Sulfuricurvum kujiense DSM 16994: one gene and its partner. Each later gene encodes a partner of the first gene's protein in a complex. Links are inferred from orthologs where the notes say so. Each region holds a gene or a part of one and is shown on either strand. Other genes may lie near its edges.

Region 1 (2,933 bases):
ATTCACATTCATATATTGTGCTGAAACTCTCTTTAAGAGAGTTTTCATACCCGAGAAAATGGTAGAAGCCCATCAACAGTTCCATGTTGAGAGGTTTAAACATCTCCTGATGTTTTTCCAAATCTTTTTCATAATCGTCATCACCGAAAAAAAGGGCCAGAGGTATGGTTTTAGGAAGCGGCTCAAAATAACGCGCATCGATAACGACTGCGTTGCAGATATTTTCCCCTTCCAAATACGGCGATATCAAAAACTCTTTTTCGTGCCGGGTATCGGATGGGTCGTCGGTGATACGGATAAAGGATGAAAAAAACTGCGTCATATCGGTCAAAAGGGTCGGATTGATCTCGGCTGAATCAAAAATCATTTTATCGCCGTGATGTGCGATTTGGGGGATATTTCGGACCAGATCGACTCCGACGGAGCGTTTTATGCCGTACTCTTTGGCTTCCGCAGCGATCCGAAAATCAGAACACAACAATGTGATATCGATCTCTTTTTGGAGTTCGTTGACAATGGCGACAGCACGGTGAAACCGATCGAGTCCGATACGATGCCCCGTATGGACGTAATAAAAATAGCGCATTATTTACCTTTTCCAGCCATTTTGATGTAGATATGAAGAATATCGAGAGCGGCAGGGGTTATCCCGCTGATCTGAGATGCCGCCTGCAATGTCGGTGGATTGAACTTGTAGAGCTTATCGACGATCTCGTTCGATAAGCCCGAAACAGAACGGAAATCGAATCCTTCTGGAATTGCGATATGGAGCATTTTGTTCATCCGCTCGATGTCATCGCTTTGTTTCTCGACATAACGGGCGTATTTGGCTTCGATCAAAATCTGCTCTTGGATATAGGGGTCAAGCTCTGCGAAACTCGGGATCAGCTTCACCAACTTATCCAACTCAAAACTTTTGCGCGAAACAAGCTGAATCCCCGTGAGTTTGTCCGTGATGTGCTCCTCGTCGATGGAGGCCAAAAATGCCAAAAACTCTTTATTCGGGGTATAGACGGTCTCTTCGAGAAGCTTCAGTCCTTCCGTAATTTGGCTCCGTTTGGTCTCGATCCGCTCCATCTGTGCATCATCGATAAGACCCAGCGCATGACCGTATTTTCCTAATCGCAGATCGGCCGTCTCTTCGCGGAGAAGAAGACGGTACTCAGCGCGTGAGGTGAACATACGGTACGGCTCTTTCGTCCCTTTGGTCACCAAATCGTCGATCAATACCCCGATGTAAGCTTCGTCACGGCGCAAGATGAGGGGTTCTTTCCCCTGCAGTGAGAGTGCGGCATTGATCCCCGCCATCATCCCCTGCGCTGCCGCTTCTTCGTATCCCGTCGTTCCGTTAAGCTGACCGGCGCAATAGAGGTTTTTGACCTTTTTCGTCTCCAGCGTGTGTTTCAGCTCGGTCGGATCGACATAGTCGTACTCGATCGCATAGCCGTAACGGACGATTTTAGCGTTCTCCATACCGTGCACCGAGTGGATCATGGCACGCTGAACGTCGGGCGGAAGGGAGGTGGACATCCCGTTAATATAGCACTCGGTATTCTCCGCTGTCTGCGGTTCGATAAAGAGATGGTGACGCTCTTTGTCGCGGAATCGGTTGATCTTGTCCTCGATACTCGGGCAATAGCGCGGCCCTACCCCCTCGATCTGTCCGGTAAAAAGAGGTGCACGGTGAAAGTTCCCCTCGATCAGGCTGTGGGTCTCTTCATTGGTATAGGCGATATAGCAGGGAAGCTGTTTTTTCGTACGGGCAAATTCGGCACGGTCGGTGCGGAAACTGAACGGGTTAGGCAACTCATCGCCGTCTTGGATCTCCATAACACTAAAATCGATCGAAGAGCTGTCGACGCGCGGGCAGGTTCCGGTCTTCAGCCGTCCAACGTTCAGCCCCGCCTCGCGGAGCGAATCGGTGAGCCCTTTGGCCGGGAATTCGCCGAAACGTCCCGCCTCCTGAGTGATCTCTCCGATATGAACGACCCCGTTGAGAAATGTCCCCGTCGTCAAAATCACCTTCTTGGCGCGGTATTCGTTCAGCAGATGGGTACGGACTCCGACGACTACCCCCTCTTCGATAATGAGGGCATTGACTGTCTCTTGGATCAGAGACATGTTCGGGGTGGTAAGGATTTTGTTGCGGGCGATCACACGGTAGCGGTCCATGTCGATCTGCGCGCGGCTTCCGCGGACAGCGGGCCCTTTCGTGATATTGAGGATGCGAAACTGGATACCCGCTTCATCGGTCAGCAGTCCCATCTCTCCGCCCAGAGCATCGAGTTCCCGTACCAGATGCCCCTTTGCAAGTCCTCCGACGGCAGGGTTACAGCTCGTCGCTCCTACCTGCTCTGCCAAAATTGAGATCAGCAGGGTATTTTGTCCCATACGTGCAGAGGCGAGTGCGGCTTCGATTCCGGCGTGACCACCGCCGACAACGATTACGTCATATGTCATTATTACTTCTTTACATAGATTATTAATGCAATTATAGCTTCTGATGTTGAAACCTATAAAAATACAAAGGAAAAATGCTTTACAATTAAGCAAAACTTTTAATGACGAGTGATTGCCATGAATAACGACAAAGCCCTAACATTGGAAGAGATGCTGAAAAATTACAGCCCCGAACCTCTCGAATACGACCCTGAAGTCGACGGCGGAGATGAGTACCTTATCCGTGAAGAGCTCCTCAAAAAGAAAGAGGAACTCAAAGACGTTGTGAGCAAGCTTAAAGAAAAACAGCGCGAAAGTAGAAAAGTGCGCCGTTAAGAGCGCCTCGCTATAATCAGCCGAAAAAAACCCGAGGTTACCGATTATGTTGCAAAATGCATTTGATGCTTTTAATGCCGGACGCTATGAAGAAGCGATAGAGCTTTTTGAGACGCTCGCCCTTCAAAACAACCCGATCGCCCTCTCCTCTTTGGGAT
Region 2 (3,071 bases), 1.8 Mb from region 1 along the record:
ATCTCTATTTACGAAGGTTCCGTTGCGCCCCTCTCCCCCCTCTCAACCGATCTTTCCCGTCCGATTGCATCGATGATCGGAGACAATTACCGTATCGTCGAGGATGATGATCGACTCCTTATCAAAGCCTCCGGTGCATGGCAAAGCATTATCGGATACAACCAAAAACGCTCTTTATACGACGATACCTCCGGAGACGGCATCGCCGAATTTTCCGATAAACCACTGGAAGATATAGGATGGCACGCAACCGAGTTTAATATCGGCTATCGCGACATCGTCGAGCAATTCGAAGCGCAGTGTGAGGGAATTTTGCTCTGCATCGAGCAAGAAGAGCCGTATCAGTTCAGCGGTTTGGGATTTGTATTTGATGTGGAACACGCACGTCAAATCGGATTTGATTATTGCGCGGCAACGATTAAAGATAAACTGGAAAACGATGAAGATTTTACCACCCTCACCGATGACGAAGCCGAAGCTGCAGAGTTTTTCAAAGCGGTTTGATCAAATAATTTTCAAATAGCGTTCCAAAATAATCTTTGCCGAAAGGGAGTCGATACGCCCGTCACGTTTGTAGCGTATGTCCCCTTTCATCAATTCTTCCGCTTCTTTGGAACTGTGCGACTCGTCCTGATAGGCAATCTCTCCGTTAAATTCGACCAAATTCATAAAGTGCGCCACACGACGGCGCATCTCATCCTCAGTCGTACTCCCCATCGGGATACCGACTACCACCGTAGTCGCCTCGTATTCGTTCAGCACTTTTTTGACATCGTTAGCCGCCTGATTACGGTTTTTCCGCTCGATGGCCGGCAATGGCGTTACCAGAGTGTTACCGTAGCTCAGCGCCAGTCCTATCCGCTTCAGTCCCAGGTCGATCGCGATAATAGCACCCATTATTTCCCCAGACAAAACTGACCGAACATCCGGTCAAACATCTCATCAAGCTCATACGGCCGGCTGATCGAAGCAACATATCGGATCGCGGCGTTGATATGGAATGAGAAGAATTCCAGTTCTCCGTCACGAAGCGGTTCATACGCCTCGTCGATGGAACGGACAGCCCCCTCGGTTGCGCTGATTTGACGCGCTGATATAAGCATCATCTCCTCGCCGTCATTCTCGTGATCCATCAAACTGCTAAGGGTATCGACCAAGACTTGAGTATCTTGTTTGCAGCTAAGGCGAATCGGATGGTAGTGCTCTATTGAGCTCATATCAAACACTTGAGGCAGATCCGATTTGTTTACAATACAGATAAACGGTTTTTCGCTTCGATAACGCTCGACGAGATCAATGATAGAGCGGTCTTCTTCATCAATCTCGCGTGAAGCGTCAAACAATGCAATCACTACATCGGCATTTTCAATCGCCGCAATGGAGCGCTCAATACCGATCCGCTCGATTTCATCACTTGCGTTACGTATTCCTGCCGTATCGACCAGACGGATCAAATGAGTACCGATACGCACCTGTTCCTCGATCGTGTCACGGGTAGTCCCTGCGATGTCACTGACGATCGCACGCTCGTAATCGAGCAGTGCGTTGAGAAGCGAACTTTTCCCGACATTGGGTTTTCCGATAATAGCGACCCGAAATCCCTGCATCAATCCTGAGCGTCTTCGGCTTGATTCGAGGGTACGCGAAAGGGTATGTTTGATATTTTCGAGTTTGACTTCGATCTGATCAACGACATCTTCGGGGAGATCCTCCTCGGCATAATCGATGACCACTTCCGAATAGGCCAAAATCTCTAGCAGCGAATCGCGGATCCCCTCGATGTATCCGCGCAGCTCCCCTTTCATCTGACGCGCTAGTATCCGCGCTGCATCGTCGCTTTTGGCTTCGATCAGCGCGGCGGTCGCTTCGGCTTGCGTCAGATCGAGACGGCCGTTTAAAAATGCCCGTTTGCTGAACTCTCCCGGTTCCGCCAACCGTGCCCCTTCATGTAAAACGGCACGAAGCAGCGATTCGGCAACGACGTAGCCGCCGTGACATTGAAATTCGACAACCTCTTCTCCGGTAAAACTGCGAGGTGCCTGGAAGTAGATAACAATCGCTTCGTCAATCAAAGTACCGTCGTTGTGATGCAAAGAGGCAAGGGTTGCATAGCGGGGTTGCAGGTTCGATTTTCGGGTGAGCTTTAAAGCGATTTCAAGCGAGCGATCTCCGCTCAGGCGGAGAATCGAAATGGAGCCGATGCCGTTTGCGGTGGCAATGGCGGCAATAGTCTCATTCATCAATATTCGTGGTAACTGTTGATAATGATAAACTTTCCGCCGTCACGGGTAGAGCGGATAGCAACATAGCGGTCAGGATATCGGTCACGAAGCTGTTTTAACGCGATCTGCACTAATACACCGTCGAGCACTTTGGTTTGGGCACGCCCCTCTTGGTCGATGATATCACAGATATTGACCAGATATCGGGAAATCGACTCTTCCTGATTTTTCAAAAACTCTGCAATTTCAAGACGCAGCTGCATTCCGTAAACCGCATTGATCCAGTTGAAGAGCATATACGAGAGTGCTTTGTAGCGGTATCCCTCTTTGCCGATCATCAATGCCGCATCGACACCGCTAAACTCGACAAGAAGCGTATTTTCATCATACACGCTGACATCGATATCGTTAATGTCGAAACAGATGTCTTTAAAGAGGATATTGATCTGTTCTTTCACTTCATCGGCGCACTCTTGTGCGGAGAGCTGATACATATCGCTCTCATATTCCCCCTCTTCCTCAAAGTCGTCCGCCTGCTCGTAAAACTTGTCGCTGAGCACCAGTTCATCCGGTTCAGCCAACGTCGCAAGCGGTTTCTCGACACTCACAGGTATCGATTCTTCTTCAACAGGAGCCGAAGGTTTTTGAGGAAGGTTGGCAATAATAATCGCCGATTTTTTAAAGAGCCCCAATACCCCTTTCGAAGGGAACTGAACGATCTCTACTTGTAAAGCGGTAACGGAACATCCAAATTCAGCAGCCGCTTTAGCGTATGCTTGTTCTAATGTCGGAGCTTCAATCTTTTTCATGATGCTTTTCCGCAAGATGAGCTTCATGTCGTGCCGCACG

The links. The genes of interacting proteins can lie anywhere in the genome.
Region 2: the proteins of mnmG (region 1) and mnmE are in contact, whole or in part, in a solved structure (PDB 9HIP), measured with the Escherichia coli proteins. The link is inferred for Sulfuricurvum kujiense DSM 16994 from one-to-one orthologs.

What each region holds. Positions count from the first base shown.
Region 1 is NC_014762.1:2,334,950-2,337,882, forward strand. The notes cover bases 24-2,885. They hold mnmG (tRNA uridine-5-carboxymethylaminomethyl(34) synthesis enzyme MnmG), read right to left. Parts: upstream 2,461-2,885; coding sequence 586-2,460; downstream 24-585. Other genes in these bases: SULKU_RS11655 (hypothetical protein), read right to left, coding at 24-586; SULKU_RS11665 (hypothetical protein), read left to right, coding at 2,578-2,775; SULKU_RS11670 (tetratricopeptide repeat protein), read left to right, coding at 2,822-2,885. Also shown: more of SULKU_RS11655, read right to left, coding at 1-23; more of SULKU_RS11670, read left to right, coding at 2,886-2,933. UniProt on the Escherichia coli protein: NAD-binding protein involved in the addition of a carboxymethylaminomethyl (cmnm) group at the wobble position (U34) of certain tRNAs, forming tRNA-cmnm(5)s(2)U34.
Region 2 is NC_014762.1:556,134-559,204, reverse strand. Bases 72-3,071 are described here. They hold mnmE (tRNA uridine-5-carboxymethylaminomethyl(34) synthesis GTPase MnmE), read right to left. Parts: upstream 2,247-3,071; coding sequence 897-2,246; downstream 72-896. Other genes in these bases: yidC (membrane protein insertase YidC), read right to left, coding at 3,018-3,071; SULKU_RS02925 (Jag N-terminal domain-containing protein), read right to left, coding at 2,240-3,031; ruvX (Holliday junction resolvase RuvX), read right to left, coding at 505-897; SULKU_RS02940 (hypothetical protein), read left to right, coding at 72-504. Also shown: more of SULKU_RS02940, read left to right, coding at 1-71. UniProt on the Escherichia coli protein: Exhibits a very high intrinsic GTPase hydrolysis rate. Involved in the addition of a carboxymethylaminomethyl (cmnm) group at the wobble position (U34) of certain tRNAs, forming tRNA-cmnm(5)s(2)U34.